DNA from 4 places in the Exiguobacterium sp. MMG028 genome. Region 2 is predicted to be linked to each of the others. Evidence: predicted binding sites of a transcription regulator. Region 2 holds the regulator's gene; each other region holds the start of a gene.
The links. The regulator Rex, encoded in region 2, represses fermentation and respiration genes when NADH is low (regulators of the CRP and FNR family bind a similar motif). The targets are predictions, from matches to a motif close to TTGTGAAATATTTCACAA.

Region 1 (3,178 bases), on a different contig from region 2:
GCGAGCGCCATGGCGGAGCGAATGTCCTTTGGCGACCGGATCGTTCCATGTCCCGTATGGAATCCATCTTTTAATAATTGACCGAGTGGTATTTGACAACATGTCGTCGATCCTGTGATGTAATAGTCGGCGTCGTGCACGTATAAATAGTTATCAGTGACGGCCTGTTTTGAGCGCTCCGACATCAAATATGTCTGCGACAATTCTTTCGACACTTCTGAAGAGAGTCGTGCTAGTTTCCCAAGTGGGGACTTTCCGTCCACATTCGCATTTTCTTGTACCAAGTCTTGGTCTGGTAAGACGCAGACATCCTCATACAACTGCAGTAATTTCAAAACCCATCACCTCACTATATATGGATTAAAAACATTCACAAACGTTTTTAAAATCCTATATATAGATTATGACACGTATTTTTCTTAATGGTCACGAGTCGATATTGTGACAGTTTACGTGTGAGCATACGACAAAAAAGAGCCTCGTCTTCGGTAAGACAAGGCCCAACGTTATTTGTGACAAACGTCATTTATTTAGCAGCTTTGACGACTTTTAATTCAACTTCTTCCTCTAATTCTTGTGCCTCACGGAGACCTTTTGAGTTGAGCCATGTATAGATGGCTCCCATGAAGAGGGCGCCGCCGATAATGTTACCGAACGTCGCAGGAATCAAGTTGTGGATTGCACCTGCCATACTGATCGTCTCAGGGTGTGGGACGACGAGCGTCAAGGCGAACAAGACGAAGTTGGCGATAACATGGTCGAATCCTGAAGCGAAGAAGACGGCGACAAGGAAAATCATCGAGAAGATTTGAGCGAATTCATTTTTCATTTGTTTCGGTAAGAAAATGGCGAGACAGACCATCCAGTTACAGAAGATGGCGCGGAAGAAAATTTCGACCGTCGTGTGATGCATTTTTCCCTCGACGACTGAGAACAGCCAGTTGTTCATCCCGAGCTCTTGGATGACGCCAGTCGGTGCAAGTAGCAACGCGAATAGGATTCCCCCAAGTGCGTTCCCGACGAAGCAGAGCAACCAGACGAGCATCGTGTCGCTGAGCGTTGTATAGCCGCGAAGTGTCGATGTCGTGAAATACATCGTATTTCCCGTGAACAACTCCGCTCCCCCATAGATGATCATGACGAGCGCAATCCCGAACGAGAAGCCCCCAATGAGTGTCGTGAACGGAGATTCCGCTAAATACATACCGTTGACGACTTTCAGCGTGAAGATTGAAGCAAAGCCGATAAAGATCCCGGCTAACATTGCCCGTAAAAAGTATTCCATTGGACGATAATGAATCATTTGCGAGGAAGCTTGTGCTTTTTTCCGTAATGATTCGAGTGCATGGATTTCCATTGATGCCATGTCACAAACCCTTCTTTCTGAATAGTTAAATAGGAAAGTATCAGTTCTAATATGTGAAATCATTAACAATATAAACTGTACAGTCTCTGTTGGCAATCACCTCTAGAAGGATTTGACAGAGTGTTCACATCGTAATCGTTTACATATGGCGGATTTGTGACAAAGAAAAAGTGCTTCGATTTCTCGAAGCACTTTTTCTACAATTATTCTTTATCCTCAGTCGATTCTTCTGTTTCTTCAGAAGATCCTTCAGAAGCTTCTTCCTCAGTAGAACCTTCCTCTGATTCAGTCGTTTCTTCCTCTTCCTCAGCAACCGGCTCATTCACAGAGGCGATGTGCATATCTGGTTCAGAGACAATCGTGTACGATTTGTCTTCTGGAAGATCCGCTACCGTCACCGAGTCACCGATTTCGAGGTCTGACACGTCAAGTTCGATGCGTTCAGGGATGTTGGCAGGTGTCGCAGAAACCGTCACTTTATAGAGCGACTGAGCGAGATATCCGCCTTCTTTGACGCCTTTCGCGTCGCCGACGAGGGCGATATCCGCTTCGACTTCTGTCTCTTCATCCATCTTCACAGCCATGAATTCGACGTGTTGATAGAAGTTTGTGAACGGATCTGTTTCTGATCCGTGCACGAGCGTGTTAATCTTGTTTCCATCGAAATGTAGTTCAATCAAGGCGTTGTCACCGTGGTCTCGAAGAATTTTACGAAGGTCCATCTCGTCAAAAACGATTGGCGTGCTGTCTACTTTGTAACCATAGACAACTCCTAACGCTTTTCCTTCGTTACGCAACTTCGTGCGTAGTGACCGTGGGCGTAATTCTCGTTTTGATACTTGAAGTTTGTTCGTCATTTTCTTTTCCTCCTACATGGATATACATTTCATGTCGACATCTTGAGGGTGAGGCAGTGAAAAAGCCACCTCTCAACCTCGATGCGTTGAGTGACATGTGTATAGTTTTCCCATGAGGACTCGTAAATAAACGTTACATCGTATTAAAACAAGGTAACAAGACGATTACATGACGCGTTTGAACAACTTCTCGAGTTCGTACGTGCTCCACTTCACGAGAATCGGACGACCGTGCGGACAAGTGAAAGGAGACGTCGTTCGACTAAGATCTTCAATCAATTGTCGCATCATGTCCATATTGAGTGGATGATTCGCTTTGATCGACCGTTTACACGCCATGAGGATTGATGCTTCCTCACGATATTTCGCGATGTCAATCGAGCGTTGTTGAATCGCCATCTCCACTAGATCACGAATTGTACCCTCTAAGTCATGTTGCGGATACCATGTCGGAATCTCGCGCACGAGGAACGTGTTTCCCCCAAACGGTTCTAACGTAATGCCAGCTTCCGCTAGAAGCGGGAGCACTTCTTCGATGGCGAGCGTCTCTTCCTGTGTAAACTCTAACGTCAACGGAATCAACAGGAGTTGATACTCTTTTTCCGGACGTCCTAACTGCTCATAAAACAATTCATACTTGATGCGTTCCTGGGCAGCATGTTGGTCCATCACGTACATCCCGTCTTCCGCTCCACAGATGATATAACTCGAATGCAGTTGTCCGATGACGTCTAGCGCAGGAAGACGTTCGGACTGACGAACGGGTTCCTCAACCTGTTCTGCCTGGAGCATCTCTGGCTCTGGTTCATGAACGAGCGGTGCCGGATTCCATTGGGAAGGAGACGTGATCGACTCTTTTCGTTCGCGAGGAATCGGATAATTCCACTCGACCGTGTCTACTTGTTTAGGTTGCGGTTCCATCGAAAAGTCGAGTTTCGATTGTTCGGACGGTGTC
Region 2 (3,178 bases):
AGTACGAGCAAAATGGTGATGTCATTCATCCTTATTTACCTCCATAACTTGATTGGAAAGATGCTTTCAAGATTGTCCCTCATGTCTACTTTTCAGCTTCTGATAAATGACAGTGCCAACGTGAAGAATCATACCAAGTACATACAAGATCAACCCTAGTGCAAGCCAACCGAGTGCATCCCAACCACGTACAATTGTCATTCCGACAAGAAATAAGATATAGCCAGTCACAAGTAGCAACGACGAGACGATGAATTGACGTCGCAATCGAGATTTGATAGCGAAAAATGAGAAAAGCAGTAGGATGGTTGTCAGAGCGCCTAGCAATACAAGGACTTCTCCATTGTACTCTCGAATCATCGTACTTCCCCCTTCACTGTGCGACTCATTTTATTGTAACACATAAAATGGAAAATTATCTCAATCACTCATGTCGTATGACATCAGCTTGAAACGACAAAAAAAGCATCGTCCCATTTACGGAACGATGCTTATTTCTCATTCATCTGTTTCATTAAATCCATCTGTTCTTGCACCATCGCTTCTTTCTCTCGGCGCAGCACCCCTTTGTAGGTGACGCGTGAAATCGATAAACTGATTTCATACAGGAAGAAGAGTGGCAATGATACCATGAGGTGCGACGTCAAATCCGGTGGTGTGATGAATGCCGCGACTACGAATAGCGCGAAGTACGCATACTTACGAATCTTCGATAAGAAGTATGGTGTCACGACACCAATCCGGGTCAAGAACATCGTCACGACCGGCAATTGGAACAATAGACCGAACGGGATCGTCAGTTGCAACAAGAACGTGAAGTAATTGTTCGCCCCGATGATTTGTTCGAGTCCGAGGTCTTGCCCGAGGTCCGTCGAGATATCGAGGACGAGCGGGAACAACCAGTAGTAGGCGAACGCAAGACCGATCAAGAACAATCCGAAGATGATTGGGATATAGGCAAGCGTACCTTTCCGTTCATTCGGATGCAGACCGGGTGCGACAAACGCCCACACTTGATACAGTAGGAATGGGCTCGCCGCAATCAGGCCGATGATGAGCGCCAAGTTCAAGTAAATCATGAGCGGGTCCGCGACCCCAAAGGCGTTCAGTTCGAGCCCGCGTTCGACGAGATCTTCTTGCAAGTACGCGAGTACATATTTGACACTCGGCAAAGCCATCAAAAAGAAGGCAAAGACGACAAATGCAGATAGCATCAGTCGTCTCCGCAGCTCTGTCAAGTGATCGGTGAGTTCCCGCTCTTGATCAGGTTGATGATTCATGGCTTACTGCTCTTTCTTTTCGATAGCTTTCTTGTCGTTCTCGTCGTGCTCGTTCATCATGCCGTTCGTTGCATTTTTGAACTCACGAAGCGTTTGTCCGGCCGCGCGACCAAACTCCGGTAATTTCTTCGGTCCGAAGATGATGAGCGCGATGATGGCGATGATGAATAGACTCGCCCCACCCGGAATCCCGACGACGAGTGATGATGCTAGTAATTCCATTATTGATGGACCCCCTCAGCGGTTGGATAGTGTTGCATAAAGTAAATGAGTGACTGCAGCTCAATCGACAAATCGATGTGATGGACGCGAACCGTGTCCGGTACTGTAAGTCGTGCCGGTGTGAAGTTCAAGATGCCCTTGATACCGAAACGGACCAAGTCGTCTGCGACGGACTGCGCATAGGCAGAAGGTACCGTCAAAATGGCGACGTCAATCTTGTTTTGCTTCATAATTTGTTCCATCTCATCGACGTGATGAATTGGGACGCCTGACATCGTCGTGCCGACTTTTGTCTCGTCTGCGTCGAACCCGACGACGATATGTGTGTTATTGTTTTTAAGGAAGTTATAGTTGACGAATGCCGTCCCAAGGTGACCGACCCCGACCAAGGCGACATTCGTAATCTCGTCCTGATTCAGTGTCTTTCGGAAAAAGTCTAACAGATACTGCACGTTATAGCCATATCCCTTTTTACCGAGCGCACCGAAGTACGAGAAATCACGGCGAATCGTAGCCGAATCGACCTTGACCGCCTCACTCAGTTCTGCTGAAGAGACACGTTGTTTACCTGACGCGTGCAGGCTTTGAATAAATCGATAGTATAGTGGCAACCGTTTGGCTGTCGCTTGTGGAATCTTTGGTTCGTTTTGACTCAACGGAAAGAGCCTCCTTTTTACGACACGTTACAAACGAATCTGAATTTCATACACCTTGATTGTAAACGAATTCACATGACCACTCAACGAATATACCTAAAATCGCTGAAAAATACAGTATACTAAATAGAGAGAAAGGGGTTTTTTCACTTGATCCTACTGCAAGTCAATAACTTATCCAAATCCTTCGGCGTCGAGCCGATTTTAGAAAACGTCAAACTCGAAATCCAAGAAGGCGAACGCGTCGCCCTCGTCGGCCGAAACGGGGCCGGGAAGTCGACGCTTTTGAAAGTCATCGCCGGTGAATACAACTATGACTCCGGGGACATCATGAAGCCAAAAGACGTCACCATCGGCTATCTCGCCCAAGACTCAGGGCTCGAATCCGACGAGACGATTTGGAACGAGATGCTCACCGTCTTCACGGACTTGATCGAGCAAGAGAAGACGCTCCGTCGCATGGAGGCCGACATGGGATCCGAACGGATTCTAAACGACGCCGCTGCGTACGAACGCCTCCTCTCCTCTTACGATGAAGAACAGCATACGTTCAAAGAGCGCGGTGGTTACCAGTATGAAGCGACGATCCGCTCGGTCCTTCACGGGATGCGCTTCTATCCGGACGACTTCGAACGTCGAATCGATACGCTCTCTGGGGGACAACGGACGCGTCTCGCCTTGGCGAAGATGCTCCTTCAAAGTCCCGACCTGCTCATCTTGGACGAGCCGACGAACCATTTGGACATCGAGACGCTTGCCTGGCTTGAGAAGTACTTGAGCGGCTATAAAGGTGCCGTCCTCATCGTCTCCCACGACCGATACTTCCTCGACCGCGTCGTCTCGGTCGTCTATGAGTTGTCGCGTCATCGGAGCCGCCGCTTCGTCGGGAACTACACGAAGTATCTCGAACAGAAGGCCGCTCTCTACGAACAAGAGAAGAAGCAGTTTGAGTCGCAGCAAGAAGAGATTGCCAAGATGCAGGACTTCATTCAGCGAAACATCGCCCGGGCGACGACGACG
Region 3 (3,178 bases), on a different contig from region 2:
CTGGATCGTGAAGCGCCATTTCGATGCGTTCGTACGCATATTTATCATGCATGAAGTGAATGACGTTGAGCGTATTGACGTATAGCTCTGCCAACCAATCGAGTGTACGGTCAAAGTCGGCATATACTTTATCGTACGTGAGCACATCTTCTGTATTCATTTCCCAAGACGGAGCGATTTGAGCGCCACTCTTCTCATCTCGTCCACCGTTCATGCTATAAAGAAGGGCCTTCGCCATGTTGGCGCGCGCACCAAAGAACTGCATCTGTTTCCCGATCTTCATCGGTGACACACAACATGCGATCCCGTAGTCGTCACCGAATTGCGGCATCATCAAGTCATCGTTCTCATATTGAATCGCTGAAGTTTCAATCGACATTTTCGCACAGTATTGTTTGAAGTCTTCTGGAAGCTTCGTCGACCAGAGAACCGTCAAGTTCGGCTCTGGAGCAGGACCGAGGTTCGTGAGTGAATGCAAGAATCGGAACGAGCTCTTCGTGACGTTCGAGCGACCATCTTCACTCATCCCACCGATTGACTCCGTTACCCAAGTCGGGTCACCTGAGAACAATTCGTTATAGTCCGGTGTCCGTAAGAATTTGACGATTCGAAGCTTCATAATGAAGTGATCGACGATTTCCTGAACGTCTGACTCTGTTAAACGACCAGCTTCAAGGTCACGTTCAGCGTACACATCAAGGAATGTTGAGACGCGTCCAAGTGACATCGCAGCACCGTTTTGTTCTTTAATCGCAGCAAGGTATGCCAAGTACACCCATTGATACGCTTCTTGCGTGTTTTCCGCAGGACGACCGAGGTCAAATCCATAAGCGTCCCCGAGTTGTTTAAGTTCTTGAAGGGCACGAAGTTGTTCATTCAGTTCTTCGCGATCGCGAATATCCGACTCGGATAAGAACCCACCGCGTTTCGCCAAATCTTTTTTGCGTTCTGCCATCAAGAAGTCAATTCCGTAGAGGGCGACGCGACGATAGTCACCGATGATGCGTCCACGACCGTAAGCATCGGGAAGACCTGTGATGATTCCTGATTTACGAGCTGCCCGCATTTCCGGCGTATAGGCATCAAAGACACCTTGGTTATGTGTTTTACGAATCTCTGAGTAAATTTTTGTAATTTCTTCATCTGGTTCGAAACCATATGATTCGAGTGCGGCATCGACCATGCGAATACCGCCATTCGGGTGAATCGAACGTTTGAACGGCTCATCCGTCTGAACGCCAACGACTTTTTCTAACTCTTTGTTTAAGTAACCTGGTCCATGCGACACGATTGTCGACGGTGTGTGTTGATCGACGTCCCAAACGCCGCCGCGCTCACGCTCTTCTTTTGTCAGTTCCATCACACGGTTCCAAAGAACGTTTGTCGCTTCTGTCGGACCTGCCAAGAACGTATCGTTCCCTGTGTATTCATGACGGTTCAAACGGATAAACTCACTGACATTTACTTCATTCGTCCACTGACCAGGCACAAAACCTGACCATGCGGATTTGATTTCAGTTGCCATGTTGATTCACTCCTCATTCTCGAAAGTAACTGCGTGTTATCTATACTGTGAGTGTACGTGAAAACGTGAACAATATGTTTTACATTCTTGTGAAACTTGTAACAATCTTATGAACGTGATGAAACAGCCGTTTTTGAAAGCGTTTCACAAACTGTTACATCTACTAGTTTATCTATTTTGAAACAGCTGATTCCCATTTGAATAGGGTTAAACGATCATCTGTACTAATTTGATTGTTCTGTGACGAACTATACAGTTTTTAGGGTGATAAATCTCACATCATTCGGTTAGAACTTGAATTTTTGTGTCGTATCAGACACAATGAAGGCAGAACATTGCATAAGAGGAAGGGGTTCTACTCATGACGTATGAACCATTAACAACAAGCCACGCCTTTCAAGTCGGCGATCGCATCTCACTGAAAGTTGACGAAGCTGGTGAAAAGCGTGACGGATTTATCACAGAATTTGAAGACGGAGGGTTTTGGATTCGCTTTGACGATGACATCGAGAATGAAGATTTTATCGATTACCGCGACCAGTTACTTGCCGTACTTTTGTCGCGTCCAATCCATGTCATCACGGTACATCCGGAACTGAAACCGTTCGAGCAAATGACGTCCGAGTTACAGTATCGCGTCTACCAAGGATTCACGATTGAGAAAGTTGAATTGACAGCAGAAGGTGCAGACGCCCACATCAAACTCATCGAAGACGGTCAGACGTTCACACAGACGTTACGTTCTTCAATGGAAGATGGTCAGGAGCATGTTCGCTATATTTGATGAGGGAGCGCTTTCGCTTCCTTTGTTTTTGCCTAAAGATAAGGAGACCTATTATGAATTTTACAAAACCTTTTATTAACGAAACGTGGGAACGGATGGGCTTTAACGAGCCGATGCCGGTCCAAAAAGAAGCGTTCCCCCTACTATTAGATGGAAAAGATGTGACAATCGAAGCACCGACCGGGACGGGTAAAACGCTCGCCTACCTGCTTCCAGCGATTGAAAAGATTGACCCATCGAACGAACGGATCCAAGTCGTCATCGTCGCCCCGACTCGTGAACTTGTCATGCAGATTCAACAAGTCGCACAGCGCTTCACTGAAAAAGGTGATGTCCGTATCGGTTCATTCATCGGTGGCGTCGAATTGAAACGCCAAATCGACCGAATCAAGAAAAAGCCTCATTTGATTGTCGGGACACCGGGACGTCTCGTTGAATTGATCGACAAGAAAAAACTGAAACTCCATGAGACGCATACCGTCATTTTAGACGAAGCCGATCAAATCATCGACAGCGGTTTGACAGAGGCAGCGGAACGTATCATCAAGCATACTTCGCACGAACGTCAGCTTGCGCTCGTCTCGGCAACACTCACCGATTCACTTAAAGAATGGTCGGCACCATTCATGGACGAACCAGCACACATCAAAATCGAGCGTGCTGTCAGCGATCAAGTGACATACGGCTATATGTTGACGACGCGTCGGTACAAACCAGAACTCTTACGCCGTCTTTCGCACGTCGATGGCGTGAAAGCACTCGCGTTCATCAATAACCGCTCGTTCTTACCACCACTTCGTGGAGAGCTTCAGAAGTTGAAAGTGAACTATCGCATGCTTGACAGCTTGAAAGGAAAACGCGAACGCGTC
Region 4 (3,178 bases), on a different contig from region 2:
ATCGCAATTAACTTTTCAGCTAAGACGTCCGGTAGACCCGTCTTCGACAATCCGACGGCGAATGCACCAAGGAGCGCATAGCTAAGGGCGATGCTCGCTCCGCCGCCGAGACCGTCGCTGAAGGCGGTCAACGTATCGTTAAACCCGAGCCCTCCAACAAGCCCACCGACAAGCGCAGCTAATATTAAGGACAATACAATGTGCACACGACTGATGGCGAGTGCAAATAAGACGATGACTGCAAGGAGTACTGCGTTCATATTGATCCAACACCTTTCACAATTTCTTTCTCTTGGTATCACTTTAATATGATAAAGACTTTTTGAAATTTAACATATGATGTGATCCTTGTCAAATTGATTATGAAAAAAAGCGATAACTCGTGAAAGTTATCGCTTACGTGTTACAGATCGACGTTGTGATACACTTGGCGAACATCTTCCAAGTCTTCGAGCACATCGATTAATTTTTCAAACTGTTCTTTCGAATCGTCATCGAGCGACACCTCGTTTTGTGGAAGCATCGTCAGCTCGGCGACGGCAAACTCTTCAATCCCGGCAGACTTGAATGCAGTCTGAACGGCATGGAACGCTTCTGGCTCAGCATAGACGATGACCGTCTCATCTTCTTCGATGACATCACGAACGTCAAGGTCGTGTTCCATCATGAGTTCAAGGACATCGTCTGCCGACATTTGATTGACACCGATGACGGCTGTCGCATCAAACATGTAGGCGACCGAACCGCTGACACCCATGTTTCCTCCGTTTTTACCGAAAGCGGCACGTACTTCAGATGCTGTACGGTTCACGTTATTCGTCAACGTATCGACGATGACCATCGCACCGTTCGGTCCGAATCCTTCATAGCGAAGCTCATCGAAGTTTTCCTCGTCGCCACCTTTTGCTTTATCGATGGCGCGATCGATAATCGCACGGGGCACGTTATACGTCTTCGCACGCTCCACAACGAATTTTAATGACTGGTTCAACTCAGGATCAGGTTCCCCTTGACGGGCGGCCACATAAATCTCGCGACCGAACTTCGCATAGACGCGACTCGTGTTCGCGTCTTTTGACGCCTTCTTCTCTTTAATGTTGTTCCATTTACGACCCATTACATGTCATCTCTCTTTCCATTTGTACGTAGATTCATTACAGATTATATAAGAAGTTGCGTGAATTGACGAGAAAAGTTTTACTCGTCGCCCTTATCCATCTTCTCAACAATCTCGGTGAGCGTCTTCAAACTGTCAATGAGGCGGTCGGTTTCATCCTCGTTTAAAAAGGCGAGACGCTCCTCAAAAAGCCTCCGGAACGAGTCTCTCCGTTCGAGTAAAATACGCTCACCTTTCTCTGTCAACTGGTTCCAAATGACACGGCGGTCCCGTTCATCCGGTACGCGTGTAATATATCCTTCATTTAACAGTTTCGTGATGAGCGGGGTAACATTGGGCGGCGCGATGGAGAGTGTTTCACTAATTCGTCCATTTGTGACAGCCCCCTCGTCCTCAATCAACATCAACAGATGGAAATGAGAGAAGTTCAAGTTCGGAATTTGTGGGAAATCAGATCGACGTAGCAGTTTACGACGAATTAAAGGGATCAGTTTGACGAACTGGTCCGCAGCATCTTGTTTCGGCATAGTAGATTCACTTCCTAGTTAGGTTCTATTTTCATTATACACGAGTTAGGTGCAGTTGAACCTAAAAACGGGTTGATGTGATGATTGATACATCTTAGAAGAAATAGAACCGACACAATTAATGTAAGCGTTTACATTAAATTATTTAATTGTTTTCATGAAAACGTATTCGATTTTACTGAGGACACAGTTAAAAATCAAGGGCTATCAACAAATGACAAAAAAATATTGTGAAAGAGTTCACATTGTTGTCACCCACAAACTCTGAAAAACATTGTATTCTATGAATGTGAAGGGAAGCACAATCTCTTGAAAGCAGTCATCACATTGTGTCTTCCATCAAGTCAATATGTTCATTAAAAGCTCTCAATTATGAGGAGGAACCCAACATGGCAGTCAAAGAGAAAGCAAAAGTGGAAACTACAGCAGAACAAATGGTGGATACGCTCGTAGAGGGTGCACACGCCGCACTCGATACGTTGATGACGTTCGACCAAGAGAAAATCGATGAAATCGTACAAGCGATGGCGCTCGCTGGTCTTGAGCAACACGTCGCACTTGCGAAATTAGCACATACAGAAACTGGCCGCGGTGTCTTTGAAGACAAGATGATCAAAAATATCTTCGCGACAGAATATATTTACAACTCACTCCGTGGAGAAAAAACAGTTGGCGTTCTTGAAGACGACGTTCAAAACGGAATCACATACATCGCAGAACCAGTCGGTGTCGTCGCTGGGGTCACACCGGTCACAAACCCAACATCGACAACGATGTTCAAAGCGATCATCGCCATCAAGACACGTAACCCAATCATCTTCGCGTTCCATCCATCCGCTCAACAGTGTTCAAGTGAAGCGGCACGTGTCCTTCGTGACGCAGCGGTAGCAGCAGGTGCTCCTGAAAACTTGATTCAATGGGTTGAAGTCCCGTCGCTCGATGCAACAAAAGCACTCATGAACCACCCAGGTGTGGCGATGGTTCTTGCGACTGGTGGGGCAGCAATGGTCAAATCGGCTTACTCGACTGGTAAACCAGCACTCGGTGTCGGACCTGGTAACGTACCGGCTTACATCGATAAGACTGCGAAAGTGAAACGTGCCATCTCAGACGTCATCCTCTCCAAAACGTTCGACAACGGTATGATTTGTGCGTCTGAACAAGCAATCATCGTCGACCAAGAAGTTTACGAAGAAGTGAAGGCAGAAATGACGGCACTCGGTTGCTACTTCTGTTCACCTGAAGAAAAAGCGAAACTCGAAACACTCGTCATTCGTACGGACACATGTGCGGTCAACCCAGAAATCGTCGGGAAGCCAGCAGCGTGGATCGCTGAAAAAGCAGGTCTCAACGTACCGGCTGACACGAAAATCTTGATTGCTGAACTTGAAACGGTCGGCGCAACTGAACTTCTTTCTCATGAGAAGTTGAGCCCGGTTCTCGGTGCTTATAAAGTACAGTCACGTGAAGAAGGATTCGCGATCGCTGAAAAAATGCTCGAAATCGGTGGTCTCGGTCACACAGCGGTCATCCA

Region 1: a site for Rex is predicted at 1,418-1,435, ahead of PJK55_RS03975 (formate/nitrite transporter family protein). Genes of this name have one in related genera too.
Region 3: a site for Rex is predicted at 1,613-1,630, ahead of pflB (formate C-acetyltransferase). Genes of this name have one in related genera too.
Region 4: a site for Rex is predicted at 1,873-1,890, ahead of adhE (bifunctional acetaldehyde-CoA/alcohol dehydrogenase). Genes of this name have one in related genera too.

What each region holds. Positions count from the first base shown of each region.
Region 1 is NZ_JAQJIN010000001.1:747,024-750,201, forward strand. Features, by position in the region: gene PJK55_RS03970 (anaerobic ribonucleoside triphosphate reductase) at 1-335, opposite strand, end outside; gene PJK55_RS03975 (formate/nitrite transporter family protein) at 527-1,357, opposite strand; gene PJK55_RS03980 (50S ribosomal protein L25/general stress protein Ctc) at 1,570-2,223, opposite strand; gene mutL (DNA mismatch repair endonuclease MutL) at 2,389-3,178, opposite strand, start outside.
Region 2 is NZ_JAQJIN010000005.1:87,841-91,018, forward strand. Features, by position in the region: gene PJK55_RS13760 (hypothetical protein) at 1-29, opposite strand, end outside; gene PJK55_RS13765 (hypothetical protein) at 67-360, opposite strand; gene tatC (twin-arginine translocase subunit TatC) at 492-1,280, opposite strand; gene tatA (twin-arginine translocase TatA/TatE family subunit) at 1,284-1,502, opposite strand; gene PJK55_RS13780 (redox-sensing transcriptional repressor Rex) at 1,502-2,158, opposite strand; gene PJK55_RS13785 (ABC-F family ATP-binding cassette domain-containing protein) at 2,309-3,178, shown strand, end outside.
Region 3 is NZ_JAQJIN010000004.1:71,549-74,726, forward strand. Features, by position in the region: gene pflB (formate C-acetyltransferase) at 1-1,525, opposite strand, end outside; gene PJK55_RS12640 (hypothetical protein) at 1,887-2,309, shown strand; gene PJK55_RS12645 (DEAD/DEAH box helicase) at 2,363-3,178, shown strand, end outside.
Region 4 is NZ_JAQJIN010000001.1:702,215-705,392, reverse strand. Features, by position in the region: gene PJK55_RS03780 (Na+/H+ antiporter family protein) at 1-260, opposite strand, end outside; gene PJK55_RS03775 (YebC/PmpR family DNA-binding transcriptional regulator) at 404-1,117, opposite strand; gene PJK55_RS03770 (MarR family winged helix-turn-helix transcriptional regulator) at 1,198-1,644, opposite strand; gene adhE (bifunctional acetaldehyde-CoA/alcohol dehydrogenase) at 2,034-3,178, shown strand, end outside.